2 regions of the Brevibacillus agri genome follow, and region 2 is predicted to be linked to the other one. Evidence: riboswitches for the same ligand, from Rfam matches in the RefSeq annotation. Region 2 holds a riboswitch; the other holds the start of a gene.
The links. A riboswitch is a leader RNA that binds a small molecule or an ion and turns the genes downstream of it on or off. The one in region 2 is predicted to bind cyclic di-AMP.
Positions count from the first base shown of each region.

Region 1: another riboswitch for cyclic di-AMP. It lies ahead of BA6348_RS14860 (CAP domain-containing protein); the one in region 2 lies ahead of BA6348_RS23875 (C40 family peptidase).

Region 1 is NZ_CP026363.1:2,953,546-2,960,996, reverse strand. It holds gene BA6348_RS14895 (catalase) at 171-1,766, opposite strand; gene BA6348_RS14890 (2-phosphosulfolactate phosphatase) at 1,830-2,597, opposite strand; gene BA6348_RS14885 (hypothetical protein) at 2,724-3,164, shown strand; gene BA6348_RS14880 (phosphotransferase family protein) at 3,228-4,145, opposite strand; gene BA6348_RS14875 (hypothetical protein) at 4,245-4,451, shown strand; gene BA6348_RS14870 (cold-shock protein) at 4,478-4,681, opposite strand; gene BA6348_RS14865 (rhodanese-like domain-containing protein) at 5,102-5,446, shown strand; cyclic di-AMP (ydaO/yuaA leader) riboswitch at 5,531-5,686, shown strand; gene BA6348_RS14860 (CAP domain-containing protein) at 5,695-6,384, shown strand; gene BA6348_RS26760 (hypothetical protein) at 6,455-6,613, opposite strand; gene BA6348_RS14855 (hypothetical protein) at 6,726-7,451, opposite strand, start outside.
Region 2 is NZ_CP026363.1:4,864,989-4,872,439, reverse strand. It holds gene BA6348_RS23890 (cytochrome P450) at 1-977, shown strand, start outside; gene BA6348_RS23885 (sensor histidine kinase) at 1,132-2,496, opposite strand; gene BA6348_RS23880 (response regulator transcription factor) at 2,497-3,216, opposite strand; gene BA6348_RS23875 (C40 family peptidase) at 3,435-3,956, opposite strand; cyclic di-AMP (ydaO/yuaA leader) riboswitch at 3,961-4,098, opposite strand; gene BA6348_RS23870 (LiaF transmembrane domain-containing protein) at 4,408-4,812, shown strand; gene BA6348_RS23865 (PspA/IM30 family protein) at 4,878-5,573, shown strand; gene BA6348_RS23860 (class I SAM-dependent methyltransferase) at 5,666-6,244, shown strand; gene liaF (cell wall-active antibiotics response protein LiaF) at 6,259-7,146, shown strand; gene BA6348_RS23850 (HAMP domain-containing sensor histidine kinase) at 7,160-7,451, shown strand, end outside.

The DNA.
Region 1 (7,451 bases), 1.9 Mb from region 2:
GCGGAACCGTTCGAATAACGGAAAAAGGGCGACTGTGCAAGCAGCCTTTTTGCTTCCTCGCGCAAAAGGGTACGGCAGGAGAGGGAAAAAGCCAACCCCTTTGCAGCCAATCGGCACACGCAAAGGGGTCAGGCGCTGTTTTCTGGCTCTGATGGCCTTTATTCAAGCGATCAATACGGCTCCGCCGGATGTCCATCCTGTTCGGCCTGACGCACGCCAGCGCCGGGATTGGTCGCTCCCATCGGTCCGCCGTGGCCGTTGTCCCGGTTCCGGCGACCTTGCTCGATTCCTTGCTTCACCCGGGAGCCGTACTCTTCGTCGCACTGGAAAAAGTAATCGAGCATCTTCTCCTGGATGCGCCGGTCACAGGACAGGAGAGCATCGGTCAAATTGGCGATCAGGTCGTCTTTTTCCCAGTCTTCCATGAGCCGGTACCGTTCGCCAGCCTGTTTGAAATCGTTGGTGCGGTCGATTTTTTGCCGGACGATCTTGCCCGCGACCTCTGGTTGATGGTCGGGAGCGGACTGTTTGGCCTCGTGCAAACCGCCGATCGTGGACGGCTCGTAGTTGATGTGCGGCTGCTTGCGGTCGACGCGGTACAGCATCTGCCCGCCTTCCTGGTTGGTGGCGACGTGCTTTTTCGGCGCGTTGATCGGCAACTGCAAATAGTTGGCTCCCACCCGATAGCGCTGCGTGTCGGAATAGGAAAACGTTCTGCCTTGCAGCAGCTTGTCGTCCGAGAAGTCCAGGCCGTCGACGAGCACGCCTGTGCCAAACGCGACCTGTTCTACTTCGGCAAAGTAGTTTTCCGGATTTTTGTTCAACACCATTTTTCCAACAGGCAAAAACGGAAATTGCTCCTCCGGCCACAGCTTCGTCGGATCAAGCGGATCAAAATCAAGCTCGGGATGCTCGTCATCGCTCATGATTTGCACGCACAGCTCCCATTCCGGATAGTCTCCCCGTTCGATCGCTTCGTACAGGTCCTGTGTCGCGTGATTGAAGTTTTTCCCCTGAATTTCCTCGGCTTCTTTTTGCGTCAAGTTTTTGATCCCTTGCGCAAGCGGCTGCCAATGGTACTTGACCAGCACCGCTTCGCCCTTTTGATTCACCCATTTGTACGTATTGACGCCGGATCCTTGCATCTGCCGGTAGTTCGCCGGGATGCCCCACGGGGAGAACAGAAACGTAATCATGTGCATCGCTTCAGGCGTATTGGAAATGAAGTCAAAAATGCGTTCGACGTCCTGAATGTTCGTCACCGGGTCTGGCTTGAACGCGTGGACGAGATCAGGAAACTTCATCGCATCGCGAATGAAGAAGACTTTCAGATTGTTCCCTACCAGATCCCAGTTCCCGTCCTCCGTGTAAAACTTCACGGCAAAGCCGCGCGGATCGCGCAAAGTCTCAGGCGAGTGCGTGCCGTGAATGACGGTCGAAAAACGGACGAACACAGGCGTTTTTTTGCCGCGCTCCGCAAACAGCTTCGCTCTCGTGTACTTCGCAACCGGCTCATCCCCGACCGTTCCGTACGCCTCGAAGTATCCGTGTGCGCCTGCGCCACGCCCGTGCACGACCCGCTCCGGTATTCGCTCACGGTCGAAATGCGTAATTTTTTCCAGAAAATCATAGTTTTCCAGAACGGTAGGACCGCGATTGCCTACTGTGCGCATATTTTGGTTGTCTGTGATCGGATGGCCCTGCCGATTGGTCAGCAGCTCTTCCTCGGTTGACCTGCCCTGTGTGCTGTTCTTCGATTCTTCCATGTTCATCCTCCCTGTCCAGTTTCTCACTCGATCATGAGAAATGGTTTCCGAAAAAGGGAGTCTTTATGCGAAAAAGCCCGGCGCTGAACCGAGAGCAGAAGAAGCGGCAACGTACCCGCCGTCTTTTCCCAGTAGCGGAACGGTCTGGCTGCGGTTCCATTCGGCTGCGATCTGAACATCCTGCGGATATCCTTTTGCGGCAAGCTCGCGTCCAGAGCCGCTTTCCGCGAGGACGGCAGCAAGCTGCTCGTTGGCCGCCCGGAATGCGGCGACCGCCATTTGCGCTTCGCAGGAGAGCTGGTAGCCGCTTAATCCGTCGAGGATCGCGCCTGCGGCCAGCATGTCTTCGATGGCAGGACGCAGGGCGCCGTTGGGCCATCTTTCTCCGCAGGCGATCACGCTCACGGTTCCTTTGTGCGCGTTGATGAAGCGAGCTACCGCCGCTGCATTTCGCAAGCAGCCTGCGACGACCACGGCTCCGCTTTGCTGCGCCAGCACAGTGCAGGTCGAACCGTTGGGGGAAGGCAGGACGAGTTTGCTCCCGGCTGGAATCGTCGCGAGACACGCCGGAGAGAGCGACACTGGCTCTCCGCGTTTCCCGGCGAGCAGTGCTCCTTTTTCCCGCGCGTAAAGCGCTGCCGTCTCGTCTCGCATGCGGTACGGATAGACGATCCCACCGCGCCCGCACACGACATCCACACAGGTGCAAAACGACAGCACATCTATCATGACGACGATGTCTGACTGGGGCGCCAACTGTTCTACCCCTTCATATCCCCATTCAAACCGCGCCGTATAGTCTAGCTGTTTAAATATGGAAGCTTCGCTCATCCATTCCACCGCTTTCTATCAGAAATGGTTACTTGTCCCCTTACGTTCGCCGTTACAAAAGGAGACAAGACTTAATATTGTAGTATTGTCCCATTAGTTAAACAACAAGAAATGGAGTGATCTGGGATGTCTGAAATGGAGTTTGAAAGCACCAGCGACCGAGGGGGTGGAAGACCAAGGAGAACAACTGTTTACACGACTGGCATTCTGCAAAACAACCTGAACACGGCTCTTACCGCTCACATCGACTTGGTCAACCTCAATGACGAGCCAGTGGAGGTGCGTGTGCAAGTGCTGAACTGGGGCACAGCGGTCACACAAACCAATCCGGTAGGTTCACTGCTCGACGTCACACAAACGCTCGCCGCAAACACACGGGTTGCGCTGAACGCGACTGTCGTTGCAACGAACCACTACGAAGTGCGCCTGACTGTCGGCCGCAACGGCAACCGTGAAAATGTCCTTCTGACCACGTATGGCCGTACTTCTATCGGCGGCGGTCAAGTCAACGGCCTGTCTGTTCTGCCTAGCCAACTGCTCACCATAGAAGTCGATGGCTGCCTGTAATTCTCGCTTTCCCTGTAAAAAGAACTATGGCTCTAATTCCATAGTTCTTTTTTCTTTTTCGATTCAGCTATACCAGGACGGGATGCGTCTTTCAAACGCGTCGTGCTCCTCGACAATCGTCTGGATCCGCTTCATCATGTCCGGCAGCAGCGCGGGGACAGTCCGCTCTGTCCAGATGATCGAGGAGAAAATGGCCATCGCCGTGTACACGTTGTACAGCGTCCAGAAAGAGTCGGGAATTTCCTGCCCGTTCCAATAGCCCGCCAGTTGGCCGTTGCAAAACGGAACACTCACCTCTTTGCTGAAAAAGGCGAGCTTGACGAACTCATGCACCGGGTCGCCCCAGTCGTAGCGGTTGAAGTCGATCACGCCTGCGTAGCTGCGGTCGCGGACGATCAAGTTTCCGACGTGAAAATCGTCGTGCAAAAAGCAGTTCGGCCGCCCAGCCAGCAGGGGCAAGTGCCGGTCAATGAATGCGAGAATGCGCTCGCCGTCTTTGAACGCGGAAGCAGAGGCAGCGTAGGCTGCTGCATACATGCGATGCTTTTGCACACAGCGCTCTGCCCATGGCGATGTCGACGCGGGAGCCGCGAGCTGGTGCATGGCGGCCAAATCCCGTCCCGCCAAAAAGCCGACCTGCTGTTGCTCGCTGTCCGTGAAGGTCGGCAGTGCGTCCCGCGCATCCTCTCCTTCGATGTAAGAGACGAGCATGTAGCAAATGCCCCATTCTTTTCGCACGCCAAAATCGAGCGGCCTGGAAGCTTTGATCGGCAGAGGCTGCAACGCCTGCAACCGCGCATACTCCTGCTCTTTTTGCCCGGCTTGCTCGTAGCTGGCTACCCGCAAGACAGCAGGGCCTCCTGCTGCCAACTCGACGCGATATTTCCGGTCTGCCGAATGCCCTTTTTTGATTTCCTCCACGCTCCCCGCCTGTTGCAAAAGCGGAACCGTTTTTTGCAGCGACACCAGCCAGTCTTCCATTTCGTTCACTCTCCTCCCGGTCTGTGATAAAAAGCAGCATGCTCGATTATACGACAGCCGTGGCAGCAATTGGTAGAAAAAAACGCCGGGAAGCTCGATTTGCTTTTTGCGTGTACAGACGAAATCTTGCCGAAGTTGATGGCGCAGCTCGCAGCGACGGGCGAGAACGCGGCCTTTCAGTTTGGCGACCCGGTTCCGCCTTCGTTCATCGGGCTGTTCGGCCACATCCAGGCGCACGCCGACTTTTACCGGGTGATGCTCGTCAAACACCGTGATCTTGCGAGAAAAAAAGAAACTGCCCGCTGACGGACAGTTTCTTTTATAAAGGAGACTTACAGTTTTACTACGTTCTCAGCTTGAGGACCGCGGTTGCCTGTTACGATGTTGAACTCAACGCGCTGGCCTTCTTCCAAAGTTTTGAAGCCGTCGCCTTGGATTGCGCTGTAGTGTACGAATACGTCGTCTCCGCCTTCTACTTGAATGAAGCCGTAACCTTTTTCTGCGTTAAACCATTTTACTGTTCCGTTCGCTTGCATGAGAAAACCTCCAAAAGTCAATTTGAATATGCTAGTCATATTTACCGAAGCAAATAAAGCTCACATATCATGAAGAAATACCCCAGAGCGAGATCGCGATACGCCTTCATGATATGTGAAGTTGATCTACTTCGCTAAAATGAAAGTGTCATAGGACGGAACTGCCATGTTAAAACCAAAACTTTTTGAAAACCTAAAACGACGAAAGCCCTTCCTCTCTTCCATCCTTGCGGCTCCGATGACCGCGCCAGTGTGAATCGGGATTTCAAAAACGTTATCCATCAGCATACACCTCGAAGATTTAGGCTCAAGTATTCAAGTAGCATTATCATTTTACCATAACCAGACCGTAAAAATCAACCATTTACTACTACTCTATCAGAAAGGCAACTGCTACAATAGGCTCGGGAGGGATTGCGAATGCAAAAAAACATCTGGACGAAACAGGAAGTAATCGAGTTGCTGGAAAAACAGACACCTGTACTCATCCTTGACGTCCGCGACGAGGCAAAATTCCGGAACGGAACGCTCACCAGCGAATTGGCCGCAACCAAAAACGTTCCCTATGTGCACATGCTCGAACGTGACAAGCCCTTAGATGAAGAAACAGAATCCGTGGCGCGAAAAGCACAGGTCATCACGGTCTGTACGTCGGGCAACAAAGCGCAAAAAGCGGCTGCTCTGCTGCGCGAGCACGGATACGAGGCAAAAGCGCTGCTCGGCGGACTGACAGCGTGGAACGAGCCGGAGAGCGAGGGCGAATAAGCCCAGTAGCGCCAGCGTTTCCAGCGGTTTGGCAGATATTACTTCTTTATTTCGGGTGGGATAGTCTGATATTCTGGGTCATGCCAAACCAATAAGCCGAAGCTTCCTCACGAATGGAAGTGCGGGGGATCTTTTTGTGGGTCACGCATCCACTAAGGGGTGAATCGCTCGAAGGAGCGTAGGGTTGTTTCCTCAATCCGAATCCGACAACTAACCTCGTAGGCCAAAAAAAGGAGACGATGTTGAATATGAAACGTTTTGGAGCTACTGCCATCGCGATGACTCTGGGATTGGGCTTGGCTTTGACCGGCTTTACCCCATCTGCATCTGCTGCAGCCAATTGCCCGGTACCAACTGGCATACAATACCAAATCCAGTATCAATGGATTCCATATATGGGTCAGCTTCCATTTGCACCTAGCGCACAGCCACAACAGCCTGCCGCGCCAGTAAATCAGGCGCCTGTACAAAAGCAGCCCGTACAAAAGCCGGTGCAACAAGCGCCACAAGCACCAGCAAAGCCAGTACAGAACGTCACAAAGCCGGCTGCTCCGGCGAACCAGGCACAGGCTGGCGACTTTGCCAAGCAGGTTGCTGATCTGGTCAACCAGGAACGCGCCAAAGCAGGTCTGGCGCCTGTAACGATGGATGCTGCCCTGTCCAAAGTCGCTCTGGCGAAAGCAGCCGATATGTCGAACAACAACTACTTTGACCACACCAGCCCAACGTACGGTTCTCCGTTTGACATGATGAAGCAATTCGGCATTTCCTACATGACCGCAGGCGAGAACATCGCCATGGGTCAACGCAGTCCGCAAGAAGTGATGACGCAGTGGATGAACAGCGAAGGCCACCGCAAAAACATCATGAACCCGGCCTTCACCAAAATCGGTGTCGGCTACACCAACGGTTACTGGGTTCAGGAATTTATCGGCTAAGAACGTCTTTCCCTGTACACGAAAGCCGGGTACTCTTTTTCCAAAGAGGCCCGGCTTTTTTCGTGTGGAGCTATCCTTGCTCCGTATTTGCCGCGTTTTTCGCTTTGGGGGTGCAGCCGCAGCCTTCCTGCTCGTCAAACAGAGCGACTTCCTTCTGGTTCATCTTCTGCTTCGTTGGATAGGCAGAAACTTGCTGCAGTTCGGCATTGACATCAGACGATTGATTCATCCGTATGGCCCCCTCGCCGCTATTTGTTCGTGGTACGTCCCTAGTATGCGCGAAAAACAAACCGGGTCATTCCTGCCGATCGCTGGAAAGCGGCGCAAGGAAGCTGCCGCTGTCAGACAGCGCCGTGTCTACTCATGATATGTTCCAGGTCTTTCAGTGCTGCCGCCGCCGCTGCTGCCGGGTCCGACTTCCCGCCCACGACCATCAGTTCGCCCATGACGTCTGTTTCCACGCGGATCGCTTTCGTCGTCCCTTTTACTTGGGCAAAAGGATGCATCGCATCGACTGCGACAAGCTCAACCGCTGCCGCTACGCCGTCTGCTGTCGGCCGGATCGTGCCGATCAGCTTCGGCACCCGTCCGGCGCGTTTCCACTCGGCGATTTGGGCGGGAGACAGGTCGCGAACGCTCGCCCGCGGGATATCGGAGAGCTTCAGCCTGGCGTCGAACACGGCGTTGGCCAAAATCGCGATTTTCGAGGCCGTATCCCAGCCGTCGATGTCGTAGGTCGGGTCCGGCTCGGCGATGCCCATTTGCTGCGCCCGGCGAATCGCTTCCTCGCTCGTGACGCCTTCCTCCATGACGCTTGTCAAGACAAAGTTGGTCGTTCCGGTAAAAATGCCTTCCACATGCTTGATTTCACAGCCCGCGAGATTGTAGCTGAACAGGTCGATCGTCGGCAGGGCGGCCGCTGTTGCGCCGCTGATTTTTAACTGCACGCCTTTTGCTTTCGCCAGGGCAGACAAGCCGGCGTAGTCGACGACGAGCGCGCCTTTGGACACGGCGATCGCGTGCATGCCGCCTGCAAGCGCCTGACGGATGTAGCGAAGCCCTGGCCC
Region 2 (7,451 bases):
AGCTGTTGGAGGACTGGAAAGCAGGGGAAGTCCGCGACATTCACGACGATATGATGCGGGTGACGCTGGCGATCATTACGGAAACGATGTTTGGCAAAAGCATCAAGGAGGGCGCCGACAAAATCGGACATGCGATCGACGTCGGACTGAAATATGTGGCGAACAAAGCTTCCTCCTTTATCGACATTCCGTTGTCGGTTCCGACAAAAAGCAATCGACAGTTTCTGGAGTCGAATGAAACGCTGGATCAAACGATTTATTCCTTGATCGAAGAACGGCGAAACAGCCAAGACGACAGACAGGACGATCTGTTGGGGATGCTTCTTGCGGCGCGGGATGAGGACGACGGCCAGGGGATGACAGACGAGCAGGTGAGAGACGAGGTCATGACGATTTTCGTTGCCGGTCACGAGACGACAGCCAATACGATGTCGTGGATCTTTTATTTGCTGGCGACTCATCCGCATGTCGAGGCCAAGCTGCACGAGGAACTGGCGACTGTATTGGACGGCAGGCTGCCTACGGTCGACGATTTGCCTAAGCTTACCTACACGAGCCTCATCGTTTCGGAAACGCTGCGCCTGTATCCGGCTGCCTGGACGATTAATCGGGAAGTGGTCGAAGAGGTACAGATTGGCGATCACACGTATCAGCCTGGCGATACGCTGATGATGAGCCAGTTTGTCATGCATCGTCTGGAGCGCTACTACGAGAAGCCGGATGAGTTTATTCCGGAGCGATTCGCGGGCGATCTGCTGAAACGCAACCCGACGTATGCCTATTTTCCGTTCGGGGGAGGGCCGAGGGTTTGTATCGGGAACAACTTCGCTCTGATGGAAGCTGCCCTGCTTTTGGCGACGATCGCGCAGCGCTACCGCCTGCGGCTGGCAGAGCCTGGTCAAGTAGTGGAGCCGGAGCCGCTCGTTACGCTGCGTCCGAAAAACGGCCTGCCGATGCGCCTGGAAAAGCGGGAGTAAGGCAAAAAAAAGAGGCATCTTTGCACTACGGTTTCGCCGTGATGTGTCAGATACCGAACTGGGGGTTATTTATCACTGAAAGCAACATGCTTACAAGAAATACTTTAGCAGAGAAATATAAAAAATAAATTAACTGCTAATAAATCTATATAAACTAACTGTGATAAAAGGGAATGGTGAAGGAGAAGCTGCTTCCTATTCCCTGTTCGCTGTTTACCGTGAGTTCTCCGCCGTGGCGGCGCACGATGCTCTGGCAGATGGTCAGCCCAAGCCCTGTGCCGCCGTTGTTGCGGTTGCGGGACTTCTCTGCGCGGTAAAACTTGTTGAAGATTTTGGGCAAATCCTCGGCTGCGATTCCTTCCCCTTTGTCTATGACGGAAAACAGCACGTGGCCTTCCCGCTGGTCGCATGTAACCAAAATCGAGCCATTCGGCTTGTTGTAGTGAATCGCGTTGTTCAGCAAGTTTTCCATGACGCGACGCAGCTTTGTTTCATCGGCTTCGATGTGCAGCTCATTGGATACGCGCAACTTCCATTGAAACGTCAGGCCGGCTTCCTTTACCCGCGCCAAATAGTCCTCGATAATTCCTTTCAAAAATCCTTTCACGTGAATGCGGCTAATGTTGAGCCGCACCTCCGTACTTTGCACCGTGAAGTCCTGCAACTCGTCCAGCAGCTTTTCCAGATCGCTCGTCTTCACTTCGATTTTGCCCATTTGCTTCTGAATCCGCGTCAGGTCCGTGACCCGCCCGGAGCCGATGTAGGAGGCGTAGCCTTTGATCGTGGTCAGCGGCGTGCGAAAATCATGGGCGATGGAGGCGATCATTTCCGACTGTCTCTCTTCGGAAAAGCGCAGCTCGTCGACCATGTCGCCAAAGTAGCGAAAAAGCTGTCCGAACTCGTCGTGCGAGCGGTACGTAAACGTCACAAGCCGTTTGCCCTCGCGAATTTCCTGCGTGACGCGGGCCAGCTCATTGACCGGGCGCAAAATCCAGCGGAGGAACAGGGCGAGCAGCAGCAGGCCGACGAGGACGAGGCTTCCGTAAATAAACCAGAGCATCATGGAGACTCCGGTTGTAGCCATCATGTCGTAATCGTCCGTGTAGAAGTAGACGACGATCTCTCCCGCACGGGGAGGCTCCTGCTGAAAATGGTACTCTGCCACGACTTTCAGGTCGCTTTTCGTGGTGGAAGGGAGGGACAGCTTCAAGGAGTAGGCTTGTGACGGCCTGTGGTAAATCGTGTTGCCGCTCGCGTCCTTCACGACCATCCGGTACATGACGTCTTCCGGCAACTGCTTCTCCAGTTCCTGGCGCTCGATCGGGTCCTTGAAGTTGCTGGAGCGCAGTAGTTGGTTGAGCCGGACCTTTTCTGCCGCATCCTTTTCCGCCTGGTACTGGTTGTGACGGTCGTTTTTCAACTGGTCGATGATGATGTCCTGGAAGACGAATTTGAACAGCAGGATGTTGAGGGTAATCAAGGCGATAAAGGAGAGAAAAAGCTTGTTGCGAAGACTCATCTACAGTTTCTCCCCGATGAATACGTAGCCTGTCCCCCATTGTGTTTTGATGAATTGCCGTTCTGTTTCCAGCTTCTCGCGCAAGTTTTTGATGTGGACCGTCACGGTGTTGAGGGAGCCGTAGCCGTACCCCCAGACGCGGTCGTAAATTTGTTCCCGCGTGAACACGATCCCGGCATTTTCGGCGAGGAACGTCAGTAGTTGAAACTCTTTTGTGGACAGCTCAATCTTCTGGCCGTTGACGTAGACAGAGTACGTTTCCTTGTGGATCTCCAAGTCCTTGAACTTCAGGACGGTGATCGGGGAGCTGGGCGTCTCTTTTTCCGGCTGCTCCTCGGTATGCTTGCGAATGCGCTCGTAGCGTCGCAGATGAGCGCGGATGCGAGCCAGCAGCTCTTCGGTGTCAAACGGCTTCGTAATGTAGTCATCGGCGCCGATTTCGAAGCCGACGACTTTGTCGACCGCCTTGCTTTTCGCGCTGAGAAACAGGATCGGCAAATCCCATTCGCGGCGAATTTGCGAGCACAGCTCGTAGCCGCTCATATTCGGCATCATGATATCGAGCAAAATGAGGTTGGGCCGCTCGCCCTGGCTCAGAAGAGCAAGCGCATCCTCGCCATTTTCCGCCGAGGAAACCTGGAAGCCTTCGTTTTCCAAAATATCTTCAAGCAGTTCAATAATCTCCTGGTTGTCATCAACGATCAAAATGTGATCTTTCACCGGAATTACCCCCAGTTACTTCTATTAATAGGTGGATGAGGTGCTATGGCACAAAGAACTAATCCTGTCTATCATAACATGCTTTCACATGATAAGGGCAAGTATCCGTCCATTCATGCATCTTTACTTATAGGTAGGGGCACCTCTTTAGACCTGGTCCTAAATTTCGTCAGAAAAAGCCAGAGACGCAATGTCCCTGGCTCTTATTTTTTGCCGAACTACTTCTTTTGTGCTTGATTTTCCGACAACGATGCAGCTTGCACCGCGTTTTCCTTTTTCGGAGCTGCCGCTTCCAGAACAGGTGTGCTGATGCGCTTGGCGCCAACATAACGCTTGCTCCAGTAGTACGGGTCGTTCAACTTGGTGTTGACGACGCCGCGGCCAGATTCCGAATGCACGAATGTGCCGTTCCCGATGTAGATGCCTACGTGTGAGATGCTTCGTCCGTTTGTATTGAAGAACACAAGATCTCCAGGCTGCAAGTCTTTCTTGGCAACCTCTGTCCCCAGTTCGTATTGGGCGGCAGAATTGTGAGGCAGGTCTACACCTAACGCATCAAATACGTAGCGTGTGAAACCGGAGCAGTCAAAGCCCTTTTTGGACGTACCGGATGATTTGTAAGGGACGCCATACAGTTCGCTGACCACGTCTTCGAGCGTTGCACCCTCGGCCGCGTGTGCAGCGCCGGCTCCCATAGCCAGCATTCCGGCCATAAGTAAAGACAGTACCACCTTGCGCAAAAGAAACTGCTCCTTTCGTGAGCCTACGAAGTTAGCTGAAGGGTTCGGTCGAAAGGACGCCCTAGATTGCCAACATGCAATCATTCACCCCAAAAAACTGGTTCCCCCGTTTCCGACATGCGGAATTCGGCTATTTTCGATGTTTTTTTACACGCACTTTACGAAGATTCTACGCTTTTCCCGTTTTCCCTCTTTTGTAACCGCTTGTTCACCTTTTTGTCACAAAATTTTGTCTGATGCTGTAACGATTTGCTTCGACAATGCAAGTGCCGGGTCGAGAAAAGGGCAGGAGCAGGCTCGTCCGATTATGGCAGGAAATGCTCTCCGTCCAAGGACGGAGGGAAAAACCAACCGCACGCCCGTTATGGGGAGCCTATGCGGGGGGCTACAATAAGGCCATAAGGTTCAACAAGCACCACACACGCAAAAGATGATAGGAGGTAAGCGAGCAATGAGTGAACGGTCTGGAAAGGTTTTGCTCGGGCTAGTTCTCTTGCTGATCGGCGGGTTGGTTCTCCTGGATCAAGTAGGAATCGACTTTGGTGATCTGATCGGGCTTTTGATTCCGGCGATCATCATGCTGTACGGCGCTCGAAAAATCATGGGACAATCCGGTTCGCGTTTTTGGGGAATCGTGATCTTCCTGTTCGGGTTCCTGATGCTGATCGGCAAGCTCCATCTGCTGTTTCACGGCTTACTGGCCATTGGTGTGATTTATCTGGGGTATCGCTTACTGCGCCCCGGCCATGTCCCCAAAGAAGCGCCGCCAGCCTGGGAACGTCAGTGGGCACAAAAAGTATTAAAAGAAGACACGCTGGACGCGTGGGAAAGAGAAATGACCCGCCGCCAGCCATAAGCAGCCATGTCGCGAGAGCTTTTGGATGAAATGACACGATGTGATATGATGAGGAGGAATTGAAAATGAGTATTTTCAAACGTTTGCGTGACCTGACAGTAGCTTCGGTAAATGACGCCCTGGATTCGATGGAAGATCCGGTAGTTATGCTGAATCAATACATGCGGGATATGGAAGTGGAAATCGGACAGGTCGAAGTGGCTGTCGCCCGCCAGGTAGCATTGGAAAAGAAATTCCGCCAGCAACTGGACGAAGCGAACGCTTTGATCGAAAAGCGCGACCGTCAAGTAAAGCTCGCGTTGACAGAAGGGGAAGACGAGCTTGCCCGCCGCGCTCTTGCGGACAAAAAGCAGTATGAAGCTCGTGCAGCCGAGTACGAAACACTCTATTTGGCAGCTTCCGAGGCCGCTACGCAAATGCGTGAAAAGCTGGCCGAACTGAAGGAAGAGTTCTATAAAATGCGCGCAAAAAAATTCACGCTGATGGCACGGGCACAAGTAGCCCGCACGCAAAAGCAGGTGAATCATGCGGTAGCAGGGATTGGCAATCAGTCCGCAGGCCGCGGGTTCGCTCGTATGGAAGAAAAAGTGATGCGTATGGAGGCGGAGGCACAAATGAGCGGCCAATGGCGCCAAACGAACCTCGCCTGGGAGAGCGCGTTGTCTGACCTGGAAAAAGACGATCTGGATGCGGAGCTTGCCAGCATCAAGGCGTCGTTGAAGGAGAAAAAACCAGCGTCCGCCCAGCCGGAACAATCTTGATTGGACAGGAACTGGGGGATTGGTTGTAGAATAGAGTGTGTCAATCAGGCAGCCTGTATAGCAGGCTGCTTTTCCCCTAGGAGGTACGATTCTTGGCAGACTTCATGGTCTTTTTGCGAAGGTTCATCGCTGAGCCTGGACGTGTAGGCAGCGTGATCCCCAGCTCTCGGTATTTATGTGAGCGAATGTTGAGCCACGTCAATTGGGCTTCAACAGATGTCATTCTTGAGCTGGGACCTGGCACGGGCGCTTTTACCCAAACCATTTATCAAAAAATCAATCCTGATACCGACTATGTGCTTGTGGAGCGTGACAGCCAGTTTCGATCCATCCTTCAATCACGCTTTCCTGATCTTCCTGTCAGGGAAGAAGCGACGAGACTCGGACAATATTTGGAGGAGCTGGAGCTTGGCAAGGCAGATGTCATTATTTCCGGCCTGCCGTTTGCCAATTTTCCGCAAGAGTTGCGAACAGCGATCCTGGACGAAGTGCAAAAGGTATTGAAACCAGGCGGTCTGTTCATTACATTCCAATATTCGCTACAACTCCAGGCTGAGCTGCAGGCGCGTTTTTCCTTGGTAGAGACAGACTTCACCTTGCTGAATATCCCACCTGCATTCATTTATACATGTCGTAACGGACAAAGTGAAAAAGATCGGCATGGGGCGTAAGAGAGGAGACTTTTGTGAAACTGTCCCGCTTGCACACAATGTTGGCCGGCGTCCTGATTATTTTGACAGGAATCGGCCTTTTATTAGACAGTTTGCATATTATTTCGTTCGGTCTGTTTGACCTGTGGCCCATGGTGCTCGTCTACTTCGGCGTTCGCCTGTGGGGACAGAACAAGCGGATTGGCGGCGGCATTCTGTTTTGTTTAGGATTCATTATCGCGCTGGATATGTGGTTTGGCATCGGCGTGGACGATTTGTTCCAACTCGCTGTGCCTGTCCTGTTTATTTATTTTGGCTTTCGATTGATTCGCGGCAAGACCAAAGAAAGAGGAAATCGTCCGCCCCTTCCGCCGTTTTCAGCTCCGGATGAGACGCCAGCTTCCGCCATGGGCGGCGGGAGTCAAACGGCTCAGCCGAGCGGGATTCGCCAGGAAGCTGCCCAATGGCTGGACAGCTTGAACAAATGGAAGCCTTCACGCGGCAAGCTGCCTGAGCAGGAGGGAGAATCTGCCTACCGTGAACGGATTTTGCCCAAAGATTCTCGCAGCTCCCTGATCGGGGATTACCATCTGACCTCGGGACGTTTTGAACTGAGCGCCCTGCATGTGTGGCACGGGATCGGGGATGTGGTCATAGACCTGTCCCGCGCGGTGCTGATGCAGGATGAAGCGGTGCTGGTTGTGGAAGGCTGGGTGGGGGATGTCACGATATACGTTCCCGTCGATCTCCCGGTTTCTGTCAACGCAGAGCTGAGTCTGGGCGATCTGGAAGTGCTGAGCCACCGTCAGGGCGGAATCAACCGCAGCGTCATGATTCGCTCCGATCAATACGAAGAGGCGGCTCAAAAAGTGAATGTGCATATCTCGCTGCTCGTCGGCGATATAAAAGTCAAGTACATCTAGGAGGTACTGGCGGATGCGTCGACAGCGATTAGCGAGTATTCAGTGGCAATATGTGCGCTACGGCGTCCTGCTTGCCGGAAGTGCAGTGGTCGTTTCGTTTATTTGTTTCTTTTGGCTCTATTTTGTGTGGAAAGATATGCCGGAGGTTCATCGCTGGTACAACAGCCTGATTGGCGATCCGAAGGTCGTTTTGTGGATGGAAGATTATTTGGGAGTGACCTTGCCCGCGCAGCCTGACGGGCTGGTGCAACTGGCGGCGTTTGTCGTGTCGCTTCCGGTCGGTGTGCTGGTGGCGCTGATTATCT